2 regions of the Kitasatospora cineracea genome follow, and region 1 is predicted to be linked to the other one. Evidence: predicted binding sites of a transcription regulator. Region 1 holds the regulator's gene; the other holds the start of a gene.
The links. The regulator HspR, encoded in region 1, represses chaperone genes until heat shock. The targets are predictions, from matches to a motif close to TTGAGNNNNNNNNNCTCAA.
Positions count from the first base shown of each region.

Region 2: lon (endopeptidase La) is a predicted target of HspR. The motif match lies at 5,548-5,566, and genes of this name have one in related genera.

Region 1 is NZ_RJVJ01000001.1:1,600,181-1,607,693, reverse strand. It holds gene EDD39_RS07260 ((Fe-S)-binding protein) at 1-962, opposite strand, end outside; gene dnaK (molecular chaperone DnaK) at 1,264-3,111, shown strand; gene grpE (nucleotide exchange factor GrpE) at 3,108-3,698, shown strand; gene dnaJ (molecular chaperone DnaJ) at 3,837-4,988, shown strand; gene EDD39_RS07240 (heat shock protein transcriptional repressor HspR) at 4,996-5,520, shown strand; gene EDD39_RS07235 (helix-turn-helix domain-containing protein) at 5,748-6,746, shown strand; gene EDD39_RS39385 (hypothetical protein) at 6,764-6,934, opposite strand; gene EDD39_RS07230 (TIR domain-containing protein) at 7,349-7,513, shown strand, end outside.
Region 2 is NZ_RJVJ01000001.1:306,339-313,851, forward strand. It holds partial or broken gene EDD39_RS01335 (MDR family MFS transporter) at 1-661, opposite strand, end outside; gene EDD39_RS01340 (MarR family winged helix-turn-helix transcriptional regulator) at 839-1,303, opposite strand; gene EDD39_RS01345 (ABC transporter permease) at 1,422-2,465, shown strand; gene EDD39_RS01350 (GtrA family protein) at 2,524-3,051, opposite strand; gene lon (endopeptidase La) at 3,132-5,525, opposite strand; gene EDD39_RS01360 (rhomboid-like protein) at 5,706-6,437, opposite strand; gene EDD39_RS01365 (response regulator transcription factor) at 6,741-7,475, shown strand.

The DNA.
Region 1 (7,513 bases):
GGCGACAGCGGCTTGCCGGTGTTCCAGGCCGGGCACTGCGACTGGCAGCGGCCGCACTCGGTGCAGGTGGAGAAGTCGAGGATGCCCTTCCAGGAGAAGTGCTCGACCTGGGAGACGCCGAACACGGCGTCGTCCGCCGGGTCCTCGAAGTCGATCGGGGCGCCGTTGCTGGTCATCGGGCGCAGCGCGCCGAGCGCGGTGGCGCCGTCCTCCTCGCGCTTGAAGTAGATGTTGAAGAACGCCAGGAAGCGGTGCCAGGCGACGCCCATCGAGGGGTTGACGCCGATGGTGATCGCCCAGGCGAAGGAGATGCAGATCTTCAGCATGGCGAACAGGTAGACCAGGTTCACCAGGGTGCCGTGCGCGGTGCCGTGGAAGGCGGCCGCGATCGGGTACGAGACCAGGTAGGCCGGGTCGTAGGAGTCGAGGCCCTCCAGGGCGCCCTCCAGGCCGCGCAGCATCATGATGCACAGGCCGATGCCGAGGATCGTGTACTCGACGTAGAACGCCTGCCAGGCGATCGAGCCGGCGAACCGGGACTTGCGGCCGGCCCGGGAGGGCAGGCTGAGCAGGCGGATCGCCATCAGGACCAGGATGCCCAGGGTGGTCAGGGTGCCGATCAGCTCGACGAAGATGTTCCACGGCAGCCAGTGGCCGATCACCGGGAGCGCGAACTCGGCGTCGAAGAGCTGCCCGAAGGCGTTCACCAGGGTGAGCACCAGCGAGAAGAAGCCGACCGCGACGAACCAGTGGGCGACGCCGACGACGCCCCAGCGGTTCATCCGGGTGTGGCCCAGGAACTCCTTGGCCACGGTGGCCACCCGCTGCGCGGGTTGACCGAAGCGGGTGCCGTCGGCGGAGCCGGTGCGCACCACCTTGTAGATGTACAGCGCCGCACGGGCGGCGAGCGCGGTGCCGATCACGAAGGTGACCAGCGAGATGACGATCGCTGCTAGCTGCATCGGCTCTCCGTCTCCAGCGGCTTGTTCCCAGTGGTACCAGTCCCCACAGAGTGTACTGGTCGGTAACTTGGAGGGCTGACCCGCCGGACATTACCGCGCGTTAACACCCCACCAGAAGATGTTCAAGGTATGGCGGCAGTCACTAAGTCCAGACTCACCCGCCCGGAGCAGCCCGCCCGCCCGCCACGACATAAGCGCTCAGTAAAGTTGAGCGACACGGACTCAAAGCTGTTGACGCCGCCGGATCGGTCGTGCATCCTTGAGCCCGTACTGCTCAACTTCTTCCCCGGAGGTATTCACGATGGCACGCGCGGTCGGCATCGACCTCGGTACGACGAACTCCGTCGTCAGTGTTCTTGAGGGCGGTGAGCCCACGGTCATCACCAACGCCGAGGGCGCTCGGACCACGCCGTCCGTCGTCGCCTTCGCCAAGAACGGCGAGGTGCTCGTCGGCGAGGTCGCCAAGCGCCAGGCGGTCACCAACGTCGACCGGACCATCCGGTCGGTCAAGCGCCACATGGGCACCGACTGGAAGATCGGCATCGACGGCAAGGACTTCACGCCGCAGCAGATCTCCGCCTTCGTCCTGCAGAAGCTCAAGCGGGACGCCGAGTCGTACCTGGGCGAGACGGTCACCGACGCCGTCATCACCGTCCCGGCGTACTTCAACGACTCCGAGCGCCAGGCCACCAAGGAGGCCGGCGAGATCGCGGGCCTGAACGTCCTGCGCATCGTCAACGAGCCGACCGCGGCCGCCCTGGCCTACGGCCTGGACAAGGACGACCAGACCATCCTGGTCTTCGACCTCGGCGGCGGCACCTTCGACGTGTCGCTGCTGGAGATCGGCGACGGCGTGGTCGAGGTCAAGGCCACCAACGGCGACAACCACCTCGGCGGCGACGACTGGGACCAGCGGGTCGTCGACCACCTGGTGAAGGTCTTCCAGTCCGGCCACGGCGTCGACCTGTCCAAGGACAAGATGGCCGTCCAGCGTCTGCGCGAGGCCGCCGAGAAGGCCAAGATCGAGCTGTCCTCGTCCTCCGAGACCTCGATCAACCTGCCCTACATCACGGCCTCCGCCGAGGGCCCGCTGCACCTGGACGAGAAGCTCACCCGCTCCCAGTTCCAGCAGCTCACCTCGGACCTGCTGGACCGCTGCAAGGTCCCGTTCCACAACGTGATCAAGGACGCCGGCATCCAGCTGTCCGAGATCGACCACGTGGTCCTGGTCGGCGGCTCGACCCGCATGCCGGCCGTCGCCGAGCTCGTCAAGGAGCTGACCGGCGGCAAGGACGCCAACAAGGGCGTCAACCCGGACGAGGTCGTCGCCATCGGCGCCTCCCTGCAGGCCGGCGTGCTCAAGGGCGAGGTCAAGGACGTCCTGCTGCTCGACGTCACCCCGCTGTCCCTCGGCATCGAGACCAAGGGCGGCATCATGACCAAGCTGATCGAGCGCAACACCACGATCCCGACCAAGCGCTCCGAGATCTTCACCACCGCCGAGGACAACCAGCCCTCCGTGCAGATCCAGGTCTACCAGGGCGAGCGCGAGATCGCGGCGTACAACAAGAAGCTCGGCATGTTCGAGCTGACCGGCCTGCCGCCGGCGCCCCGCGGCCTGCCGCAGATCGAGGTCACCTTCGACATCGACGCCAACGGCATCATGCACGTGGCCGCGAAGGACCTCGGCACCGGCAAGGAGCAGAAGATGACCGTCACCGGCGGCTCCTCGCTGCCGAAGGACGAGGTCAACCGCATGCGTGAGGAGGCCGAGCGCTACGCGGAGGAGGACACCAAGCGCCGCGAGGCCGTCGAGACCCGCAACCAGGGCGAGCAGCTCGTCTACTCGACCGAGAAGTTCATCGCGGACAACGCGGACAAGCTCCCGGCCGACGTCAAGACCGAGGTCGAGACCGCCATCGGCGAGCTCAAGGAGACCCTCAAGGGCGAGGACATCGCGGCCATCCGCACCGCCACCGAGAAGGTCTCCACCACCGCCCAGAAGCTCGGCGCGGCGCTGTACGCGCAGGCCGACGGCGCGGGCGCGGCGGCCGGTGCGGCCGGGGCCGGCGAGGCGGGCGCCAAGGACGACGACGTGGTCGACGCCGAGATCGTCGACGACGAGAAGCCCAAGGGCGGTGCGGCATGACGGAGAAGCCGCAGGGCGAGCAGCCCGGCGACGACTCCGCCGCCGAGGAGGCAGTGCTCAAGGCAGCCGAGGAGGCCGTCGCGGGCGCCGGTGCCGACGAGCTGGCCGCCGCCAAGCGCGAGGCCGGCGAGCGCACCGCCGACCTGCAGCGGCTCCAGGCCGAGTACCAGAACTACCGCAAGCGGGTCGAGCGTGACCGCTCCACCGTCCGCGAGATCGCCGTCTCCAACATCCTGGAGTCGCTGGTCCCGGTGCTGGACGACATCGGCCGGGCCCGTGAGCACGGCGAGGTGACGGGCGGCTTCAAGTCGGTCGCCGAGTCGCTGGAGACGGTCGTCGCCAAGCTCGGGCTGCAGCAGTTCGGCAAGGAGGGCGAGCCCTTCGACCCGACGATCCACGAGGCGCTGATGCACAGCTACTCGTCGGACGTGACGGAGGACACCTGCGTGCAGATCCTCCAGCCCGGGTACCGGATCGGCGAGCGGATCATCCGCCCGGCGATGGTCGCGGTCGCGGAGCCCCAGCCGGGCACCCAGACCACCGGCGAGCCGGACGGCGACAAGGCTGACGGTTCGTCCGACAGCTGAGTAGAGTCCCCGTGCGCTGCGGAGTCGTACGTCGTCCAGTACGGCGGCCGGCTCCGCAGCGCCGTATCAGGGCACCGCGCCGCGCGGTGCCGACAGGCAACAGAACTTCGGTTTCCCGGGAGGTGGCGGTCAAAGGCCATGAGCGCTAAGGACTACGTGGAGAAGGACTACTACAAGGTCCTCGGCGTGCCCAAGGACGCCACCCCCGCAGAGATCAAGAAGACCTACCGCAAGCTGGCCCGCGAGTTCCACCCGGACGCGAACAAGGGCGACGCCAAGGCCGAGGAGCGCTTCAAGGACATCTCCGAGGCCTACGACGTGCTCTCGGACGAGAAGCGCCGCAAGGAGTACGACGAGGCCCGCTCGCTGTTCGCGGGCGGCGGCTTCCGGCCCGGCGGTGCGGGCGGCGCGTCCGGCGGCTTCGACTTCGGCGACCTCTTCAACGGCGGCGGCGGCACGGGCGGCGGCGGGATCGGCGACGTGTTCGGCGGGCTGTTCAACCGCGGCGGCCGGCAGGCCGCCCAGCCGCGGCGCGGGGCCGACGTCGAGACCGAGGTCACGCTGAACTTCGAGGAGGCCGTGGACGGCGCGACCGTGCCGCTGCGGATGACCTCCCAGGCCGCCTGCCGCGCCTGCGCCGGCACCGGCGCCAAGGCCGGCACCACCCCGCGGGTCTGCCCGACCTGCGTCGGCGCCGGCACCGTCAGCCGCGGCCAGGGCGCCTTCGCGCTCTCCGAGCCCTGCCGGGACTGCAAGGGCCGCGGCATGATCGTCGACGACCCGTGCACCGTCTGCCACGGCAGCGGCCGGGCCTCCTCGGCCCGCACCATGCAGGTCCGCATCCCCGCCGGCGTGCAGGACAGTCAGCGGATCCGGCTCAAGGGCAAGGGCGCCCAGGGCGAGCGCGGCGGCCAGCCCGGAGACCTGTACGTCACCGTGCACGTCGACCCGCACCCGGTGTTCGGTCGCAAGGGCGACAACCTGACGGTGACCGTGCCGGTGAGCTTCCCGGAAGCCGCCCTCGGCGGGACCATCGAGGTGCCGACCCTGAACGGCCCGGCCGTGAAGCTCAAGCTGCCGCCCGGCAGCGCCAACGGCCTGACCATGCGGGCCCGCGGCAAGGGCGCCACCCGCAAGGACGGCACCCGCGGCGACCTGCTGGTCACCGTGGAGGTCACGGTGCCCAAGCACGTCGACGGAGACGCGCTGACCGCGCTGGAGCAGTACCGCGAGGCCACCGCCTCGGACGACCCGCGAGCCGCCCTGTTCAAGGCGGCGGAGGGAGCGTGAGACCCCGATGAGTCCCCACCCCGACAGTAGCCACGGCGGCGACGGCACCGGCCGGATCGGCCCCGGTCTCGGCGAGGGCCTGCCCGGCGGCGGCCGCCCGCGCGCCGCCGCCCCGCCCTACGTCCTCACCGAGGACACCCCGGTCTACGTCATCTCGGTCGCCGCCGAGCTCTCCGGCCTGCACCCGCAGACCCTCCGCCAGTACGACCGGCTCGGCCTGGTCAGCCCCGACCGCACCGCCGGCCGCGGCCGACGGTACTCCGCCCGGGACATCCAGCAGCTGCGCGAGGTCCAGCGGCTCTCCCAGGACGAGGGCATCAACCTGGCCGGAATCAAGCGCATCATCGAACTCGAGAACCAGGTCACCGCTCTGCAGTCCCGCGTCGGCGAACTCGTCGACGCCCTGGAGGGCGCCGCCGCCACCCTCCAGCAGCGCGAGGCCGCCGTCCACGCCTCCTACCGCCGCGACCTGGTCCCCTACCAGCAGGTCCAGCAGTCCAGCGCACTGGTGGTCTGGCGGCCCAAGCGCTGACCCCGCCGGAACGCACCGAGCCGCCGTCGCCCTACCATTCGGGGGGTGCCGGCGGCTCTCGGTTCCGTGAGAGAGTTCAGTCGGCCCAGCCATGATTCGTCCCACGGGGCGGGAAATGCCAGCCCACCCTGGGCGTGGAAACGCCTACGATCATCCGGACCGGTGGTACGCGTCCTGCGAGATGTCCACGTCAGCCCAGGGAGCCGCACATGCGAGGATCTGCAGGGATGAAAGCCGCCAGTGGCGGCCTCAGTTTCCTGTCGAATGACGCGCGTGCCCTGTTCCGGTCCGCACTCCACGGCAACGGACGGCTCTCGATCACCGACTTCGACGAGACTTCCCAGCCCGCGTTGGACGAACTGCTGACCATCGGCCTGCTCGTTCCCGAGATAGACGACCCGAACGTCGTGGTCGCGGTCGATCCGCAGCAGCTGTCCGAAGGGCTGAGCGACACCTGGCAACGTCAGGCCCTGGACCTGCTCACCCGTGCTGCCGCCCTCCGCGCCGACCTGCAGGACCTCGCCACCGTGTTCCACTCCCCCGACCAGGGCGGGGGGAGCATCGAGTACGTGCGCGGCAAGGTCCTGATCAATCAACGGGTGCAGCAGACCGTCGCCAGTGCGAAGGAAGAGATCCTGGCCGCCCAGCCGGGCGGCCCCCGCCCCTCCGAGGCGCTGTCCGGAATCATCGAACGCGACCTGGAGGCCCTGCGCCAGGGCATCGCGCTCCGGACGATCTACCACCCCAGCACTCGTTACCACGCACCGACCCGGGACTATGTTTCCACCATCAACCAGGCCGGCGGACGTTTCCGCACTTCCGACGAGCCCTACACCCGGTTGATTGTGATAGACCGCCGGGTCGCGGTGATCCCGGTGGCCGAGGATCTCAATCTGGCCGCGTTCATTCACGATCAAGCGATCGTCAGCTATTTGGTGACCGAGGTATTCGACCGGATATGGGGCCGGGCGCTCGACTTCAATGGCACCCGGGTAGTGCCCCACGAAGTGGTATCCGGGATGCGGCAAGCGATCATCGACCTGATGCTGGCAGGCGTCAACCACCGGGTGATCGCCCGGCGGCTCGGCATTAGCGAACGCACCCTGGCCAGGCACATCGCGGAGATGCGCGAGGAGTACGGCGTGGAGTCGCTGTTCCAGCTCGGCTACGCACTGGCGCGCACCCACGTCGAGGAACCCCCCGAGGGTGCCGGGGGCTTCGACTGATCGGGACGGTACCGGGCTCAGTTCCAGATCGTGTCGAGCAGGGCCATCTGCGCAGCCTGCACGTGATCGGGGGCCTTGATGTTCCAGATGGTGTCGTCGGCGGAGGCAGCGGTACCACCGAGCACCAACGCGGCTCCGACCGTCAAGGAGATCAGGACGATCCTGGCTACTCGGCGCATACGAGACATACCGCCCCTCCATCCTCTCGATCGTCGACTTCTCGGGTCGGCAACCTTCAAATCACACAACGCGCACCATAATGCCGTACCGGCCGCAACGAAAGCCAGGGGGCGGTCCCTTCAGGTGCGTCATCTCTCTGCCAGGCATCGAGATGCCATGGTCCCTCTGTGGACGTCGACGTAACCGACCAGGGACGATCAGTGAACTCTCGACCAGAGTGTGCGGCGAAAGTACGGGGGTGCCCACACACGGCATGTTCATGCGCAAACAACCATCCAGCTAGGCGAATGCAGAGCAGCATTCCGATGGACACACCACCCGTGGGGGGCGGAACACCCCGCGGCACCTATCTCGGAGTCGACATGTCTGAGCAGTACTCCCTGACTCACCCCGTCAGTGGCACCGAAGGACGCCGGGCACGCGTGTTCCTGGCCGCGCCGCTGATGCGGCTGACCGGGCCGGCGGACAGCGTGGTGACGCTGGCCAGCCGAACCCGGCTGACCACGTTGCGGAGCACGCTGCTGGACAGCGGGGCGGCGGTGTACAGCGCGCACCACAGCGACGCGTGGACGGTGGCGGGGCGGGCG
Region 2 (7,513 bases), 1.3 Mb from region 1:
TGCCGGCCAGCGAGATCCAGATCATCAGCAGGCTGACGGCGGCGGTGATCAGCGTCGCGCCCAGGTAGTCGATCTTCGGCTTGCGGGCGGCGGCCTCGGGGAGCTTGAGGGTGCGCTGCAGGACCAGGATGGCGACGAGCGCGAACGGGACGCCGACGTAGAAGCACCAGCGCCAGCCGAGCCAGGAGGTGTCCACGATGACGCCGCCGATCAGCGGGCCGCCGATGGTGGCGAGCGCGAAGACCGCGCCGAAGTAGCCGCTGTAGCGGCCGCGTTCGCGCGGCGGGACCATCGCGGCCAGGCAGATCTGGCCGAGCGCGATCACGCCGCCGGCGCCGATGCCCTGGAGCACCCGGCAGAAGATCAGCATGCCGATGCTCTGCGACAGGCCGGCCAGCGCCGAGGAGAGCACGTAGATCACCATGGCGATCTGGACCAGCAGCTTCTTGCTGACCAGGTCGGAGAGCTTGCCCCAGAGCGGGGTGGCGGCGGTGATCGACAGCAGGGCGGCGGTGACCACCCAGGTGTACGCGGACTCGCCGCCGTGCAGGTCGGTGAGGATCCGCGGGAGCGCGTTGGAGACGACCGTGGAGGAGAGCACGGCCACGAACAGGCCGAGCAGCAGGCCCGAGAGGGCTTCGAGGACTTGGCGGTGGGACATCTGGACCTGCGGTGGTGCCTTGAGGGTCGTCGACATGCGCTTCCTTCGACTAAAAATTCGTTGCCTCAAGCAACTATACGCGGATAGTTGACTGAGGCAACTTTCTTCAAGTCCAAGTAAAGGTACGCCCGGTCGAGGAGCGCTCGGGATCCGCTGCCGTCGAGGCGGAAGCCCTGGTCAGACCCCCTCGGTCAGCTCGTTGAACCGCTCCAGCAGCCGGGCGAACTGCTCCAGCTCGGTCGGCTCCCACCCGGCCAGCGAGGCCCGGAACCGGTCCATCCGCCGCTCCCGGGCCGCCGCGAACCGCCGCTCGCCCTCCTCGGTCAGCGACACCAGCGAGGCCCGCCGGTCCAGCGGGTCGGTCTCCCGCCGCAGCAGCCCCAGCTCCTCGATCGCCCGGATCTGCCGGCTCACCGTGGCCTTGCCCACCCCGAAGTGCAGCCCGACGTCGGTCACCCGGGCCCGCCCGGACTCCCGGATGAACCCGAGCAGCACGTACGCCCCGGCCTCCAGCTCGGGGTGCACCAGCCGGGAGATCTCGGCGGCCCGCGCCCGGCTGCGCCGGAACAGGGTCGCCACCTCGCGCTCGACCGCGAGGAACGCCAGTTCGGCGGGGCTCCGCCGGTCCGAGGGGTCACTCATGGCGCTCAGTATCGCGCAGCTCGCGCCTCCCCCGACACGCAACTGTTTCATGATATGAAGTATCCGTTTTGCCTCTTTTGAACCACTCGCCCCCTCTACCCCAAGGAGACGCCCCACCATGGCCCACACGGCAGAGCCGGCCAAGGGATTCCTCGGCGAACTCCGGGACGCGGTCACCCCGCGCGCGTTCTTCCTGGTCGTCGCCGTCCTGCTGCTGCAGCTCGGCTTCATCACCTCCTACGTGGGCGCCCTGCACCACCCGACGCCGCACGAGCTGTCCATCGCGGTGGTCGCCCCGCCCGAGGTCGCGCCCAAGCTGGTCGGCGCGCTGGAGTCCGTCCCGGACGACGCCGTGCGCGCCTCCACCGCACCCGACGCGGCCACCGCCGAGGCCCGGATCAAGGACCAGAAGATCTACGCGGCCTGGGTGGTCGACCCGGCCGGCACCGAGGACCGGCTGCTGGTCGCCGAGGCCCGCGGCCCGGCCGCCTCCACCGCCGCCGAGGCCGTCGTCACCAAGCTGGCCGCCTCCCAGGGCCGCACTGTCGCGGTGGACGACACCGTCCCGCTGGCCGCCGGCGACGCCAAGGGCCTGTCCGCCTTCTACCTGGTGATCGGCTGGTGCGTGGGCGGCTACCTGGTCGCCTCGATCCTCGGGATCAGCGCCGGCTCCCGCCCCGCCAACACCGGCCGGGCGGTGCTGCGGCTCGGCACGCTCGCGCTCTACTCGGTCGCGGCCGGCCTGGGCGGCGCGCTGATCATCGGCCCGGTCCTGGACGCGCTGCCCGGCTCGATCGCCGGACTCACCGGCCTGGGCGCGCTGGTGGTCTTCTCGGTCGGCGCCGTCACGATGGCCCTGGAGTGCCTGTTCGACGTGGTCGGCATCGGCCTCGCGGTGCTGCTCTTCGTCGTGCTGGGCAACCCCAGCGCGGGCGGGGTCTACCCGGCCCCGATGCTGCCCGCCTTCTGGCGGGCGATCGGCGAGTGGATCCCGAACGGGGCCGGCACCTCCGCGGCCCGCTCGATCGCCTACCTGGACTCCACCAACCTCACCGTGCCGTTCCTGGTGCTGGCGCTCTGGGCGGTGCTCGGCGTCGCGGTGACCTTCCTCGCGGTGGTCCGCCGCCCGCAGTTCGGCCGCCCCATCCCGCCCGAGGACTGACCCGGCCCGCCCGAGGTCCGACCCCGCCCGCCCGAGGACCGACCCGGCCCGGGCGGGGTCAGACCCGCTCGGGCGCCCGCCCCGGCTGCTGGTCGCCGGCCGCCCGCTCGGACAGCTCGGTGAACACGAAGCGGTTCATCGCCCAGAACCGGAACGCCATCGCCAGCAGGGTGCCGATGATCATCCCGCTGAAGAAGTCGGCGAGCTCCTGGGTGAAGTGGCTCACGTCCGGCGTCCGGAAGTCGAACAGGTACCGGGACGCCACCAGCGGGAGGTCGTTCACCCCCACCGCCAGCGCGCTGACCACGAAGAACCCGGCCGCCTCCCGCTTGCGCCCGGCCGCGCGGAACGACCACTGCCGGTTCAGCACGTACGAGATCACCGTGGTCACCACGGTGGCGATGGTGAGCGCCAGCACCGGCTTGCTGTCCAGCACGGTGGTCTTCAGCCCGAAGTTGATCAGCATGGTCAGGACGAAACAGGTTCCTCCGACCACGAGGAACTTCACCAGCTTGCGGTGCTTCACCAGGACCGGGCGGATGCGCTCGGGCACGAGGGCCAGCACGCGCTGCGTAGGGGACGGCATGCGGGAAGTGTCCCATCGGCGCGGAACGGAGACCAGCAGGGGCCCCGTGGAACGTGTCCACGGGGCCCCTGCTCCGGGTGTCAGGCCGCCGCCACCAGCACCTCGGCCGGCTCCAGGGCCAGCCGCAGCACCTCGCGGACGTCCGACACCGGGTGGACCGTCAGGCGCTCCAGCACCTCGGCGGGGACGTCGTCCAGGTCCGCCTCGTTGCGCTTGGGGATGATCACCGTGGTGACCCCGGAGCGGTCCGCGGCCAGCAGCTTCTGCTTGACGCCGCCGATCGGCAGCACCCGCCCGGTCAGCGACACCTCGCCGGTCATCGCCACGTCGGTGCGCACCTTGCGGCCGGACAGCAGCGAGGCCAGCGCCGCGGTCATGGTGATGCCCGCGCTCGGGCCGTCCTTCGGCACCGCGCCGGCCGGCACGTGCAGGTGGATGCCCCGCTTGCGCAGCCCGGTCACCGGCAGCTCCAGCTCGGCGCCGCGCGAGCGCAGGTAGGAGAGCGCGATGTGCGCCGACTCCTTCATCACGTCGCCCAGCTGGCCGGTCAGGGTCAGCCCGGTCGAGCCGGTCTCGGCGTCCGCCAGCGAGGCCTCGATGTAGAGGACGTCGCCGCCGGCCCCGGTGACCGCCAGCCCGGTGGCCACGCCCGGCACCGCGGTGCGCCGCTCGGCCGGCTCCTGCGCCGACTCCGGCACGTGGTGCGGCCGGCCCAGCAGGGCCCGCAGGTCGTCCGCGCCGACCGCGGCGGGCAGCTCGCGCTCGCCCAGCTCGGTCTGCGCGGCGACCTTGCGCAGGATCCGCGCGATCGACCGCTCCAGGTTCCGGACGCCCGCCTCCCGGGTGTACTCGGCGGCCAGCTTGCGCAGCGCCGCCTCGTCCACCGTCAGCTCGTCCCCGCCCAGGCCCGCCTTGGCGAGCTGGCGCGGCAGCAGGTGGTCGCGGGCGATGGCGACCTTCTCGTCCTCGGTGTAGCCGTCGAGCCGGACCAGGTCCATCCGGTCCAGCAGCGGCTCCGGGATGGCCTCCAGCACGTTCGCCGTGGCCAGGAACACCACGTCGGAGAGGTCGAGTTCGACCTCCAGGTAGTGGTCCCGGAAGGTGTGGTTCTGCGCCGGGTCGAGGACCTCCAGCAGGGCCGCCGCCGGGTCGCCCCGGTAGTCCGAGCCGACCTTGTCGATCTCGTCCAGCAGCACCACCGGGTTCATCGTCCCGGCCTCCTTGACCGCCCGGACGATCCGGCCGGGGATCGAGCCCACGTACGTCCGCCGGTGGCCGCGGATCTCCGCCTCGTCCCGCACGCCGCCGAGCGCGACCCGGACGAACGACCGGCCCATCGCCTTCGCGACGGACTCCCCCAGCGAGGTCTTGCCCACCCCGGGCGGCCCGACCAGCGCCAGCACCGCGCCTCCCCGGCGCCCGCCGATCTGGCCCAGGCCCTGGTCGGCCCGGCGCTTGCGCACCGCCAGGTACTCGACGATCCGGTCCTTCACGTCCGCCAGCCCGGTGTGGTCCGCGTCCAGCACGGCGCGGGCCCCGGCGATGTCGTACGCGTCCTCGGAGCGCTCGTTCCACGGCAGTTCGAGGACGGTGTCCAGCCAGGTGCGGATCCACGAGCCCTCGGGCGACTGGTCGCTGGCCCGCTCCAGCTTGTCGACCTCCTTGAGGGCGGCCTCGCGCACCTTCTCGGGCAGCGCGGCGGCCTCGACCCGGGCCCGGTAGTCCTCCTCCTCGGTGTCGGCCTCGCCGTTCAGCTCGGCCAGCTCCTTGCGCACCGCCTCCAGCTGGCGCCGCAGCAGGAACTCCTTCTGCTGCTTGGCCACGCCCTCCTCGACGTCCTTGCGGATCGAGTCGTTGACCTCCTCCTCCGCGAGGTGCTCGCGCAGCAGGCTCAGCGCGTACTCCAGCCGGGCCGGGCGGTCCGCCTCCAGCAGCACCTTCAGCTTCTGCTCGGCGGTCGCGAACGGCGCGTACCCGATGTTGTCGGCCAGCTCGCCGACGTCCTCGATCGCGGCCACCCGGTCGACGATCTGCCAGGCCCCGCGACGGCGCAGCCACTGCGTGGACAGCGCCTTGTACTCCTTGACCAGCTCGGCCGCCCGCCCCGCCACCGGCAGCCCCTGGTCCGACTCCTTGAACGGCGTGGTCTCCACCCACAGCGCGGCCCCCGGCCCGGTCGTCCCGGCCCCGATCCGCACCCGTCGCACCGCCCGCACCAGCGCCGCCGGGTCCCCGTCCGCCAGCCGCCCCACCTGCTCGACCGTCGCCAGCGCCCCCACCGCCGCGTACGACCCGTCCAGCCGCGGCACCAGCAGCACCTGCGGCTTCCCCCCGCCGCTCCCGGCCCGCGCCGCCTCCACGGCGGCCCGCACCTCGGGATTCGAAAGCTCCAGCGGAACCACCATGCCAGGGAGCACCACCTCGTCGTCGAGCGGCAGCACCGGCAGAGTGAGCGGAGCGGACATCGATGCCATGATCTCTCCCCAGTCAGTGAAGTTGAGCTGACCTGACTAAGGTCTGACGCCCCCCGATTGTTCCCCGCCCCGCGTTCACCCCCAGTGAACACACCCCGGCACAGCAGGAACCCCGCGCCCCGTCGGGGGCGCGGGGTCTCCGCGCGGGGCGGCAGGCGCGCGCCGGTGCGACGTGCGCGGTCACCCCTCCGCCGGGGCCGCCTTCGGCCGGCCCTGCGCGCCCCACACCGGCACCGGTCGCACCGTCCGCGCCCGTCGCGTCCGCCGCGGGCCGCGGGGCCCGCGCCCGCGCAGGAGCGGCCAGAGCGCGACGCCCACCCCCAGCGCGGCGGGGTGGCCGACCGAGGTGATCAGGTCGGGGTCAGTCAGCAGTTGGTGTCCGATCAGCGCGAGCCCGGCGCCGAGCGCGACCTTCCGTCCGGTCGGGCCGAGCAGTCCGGCGAGTGCGCCGAGCGAGGTGAGGACGCCGTAGGAGACGCCGATGTCCATCGCGTCGAGCAGGCCGGTCTCGGCTCCGCCGGCCGCCACCGCGGCCACCACGACGGCCTGCGAGAGCAGGGTCGCGGCGATGTGGCCGGCGCCGAAGACGCCGAGGGCACGAAGGCCGCCGATCCGTCGTTCCAAGGGTGCGACGGTGAGGGCGAAGGCCCAGAAGTAGGGCATCCAGACCGGTCCGGCGACCCACAGGCCGCTGCCGACCAGGGAGAGCGCGGGGTGGACGAGCAGGTTGTGCGCGTCGGTGGAGGAGAGCGACTGGAGCCGGTGCACGGTGTCCTGGTCGCCGAAGCGCGCGTAGAGGGTGGTGCCGAGCAGCAGGGCGAGGTAACCGAGGGCGAACGGGTTGGCCCGCGGCGTGGGCACGGCCCGGAGTCCGGGCCGGATCAGTCGTCGGCGCAGTTCCGCGCTGGTCATGGTGCCTCCCGGACGCTTCGTCGTGCCCACGATACGGGTGACGGGTGAGAGGTGTCTGAGGAACTTCTGTGAAGACCTCTGCCCGGGCACGTGCCGCTCGCACACGTACCGTTACAGCTCGCAAGTGCTGCGGGTAAGGTATCGGCCCGTGCCCGTCCGAGCGGGGACCTGCCAAACCTGCCCCGACCGCGGGCGGGGGCACTCAGCGCCGGAACGGCGCGACGGAAACAAGACGACTACGAGCGGAAGCCCGCCGTCCCCCCGGACGGCCGGCCCGCGAGCCCTGGGGGCGGTGGCGTGACCGTGACAGAGATTCAGCAAGAGCCGATCAGCAGTGGACCGGTGGGCACCCAGCGACGGGTGCTCGTCGTGGAGGACGAGCCCACCATCGCGGAGTCGATCGCGGCGCGGCTGGGGGCCGAGGGCTTCAAGGTGGCGGTGGCCCACGACGGGCCGGGCGCGGTGGACGGGTTCCACACCTGGCAGCCGGACCTGGTGGTGCTGGACATCATGCTGCCGGGCTTCGACGGCCTGGAGGTGTGCCGCCGGATCCAGGCGCAGCGCCCGGTGCCGGTGCTGATGCTGACCGCGCGGGACGACGAGACGGACCTGCTGGTGGGCCTGGGCGTCGGTGCGGACGACTACATGACCAAGCCGTTCTCGATGCGCGAGCTGGCGGCCCGGGTGAACGTGCTGCTGCGCCGGGTGGAGCGGGCCCAGCAGGCGGCCCGGACGCCCGCGCTGGGGTCCCTGCGGTTCGGCGAGCTGGAGATCGACCACGTGCAGCGCCGGGTCCGGCTGGGCAGCGGCGACGTGCACCTGACGCCGACCGAGTTCGACCTGCTGGCCTGCCTGGCGGCGCAGCCGCGCGCGGTGCTGACCCGCGAGCAGCTGCTGGCCGAGGTGTGGGACTGGACCGACGCGTCCGGCACCCGCACGGTGGACAGCCACGTGAAGGCGCTGCGCCGGAAGATCGGCGCGAGCTGGATCCGCACGGTGCACGGCGTGGGGTACGCGCTGGAGGCCCCGCTGTCCTGACCGGACGCCGCCGGTCCGGGCCCGCGGGCCCGTCCGCG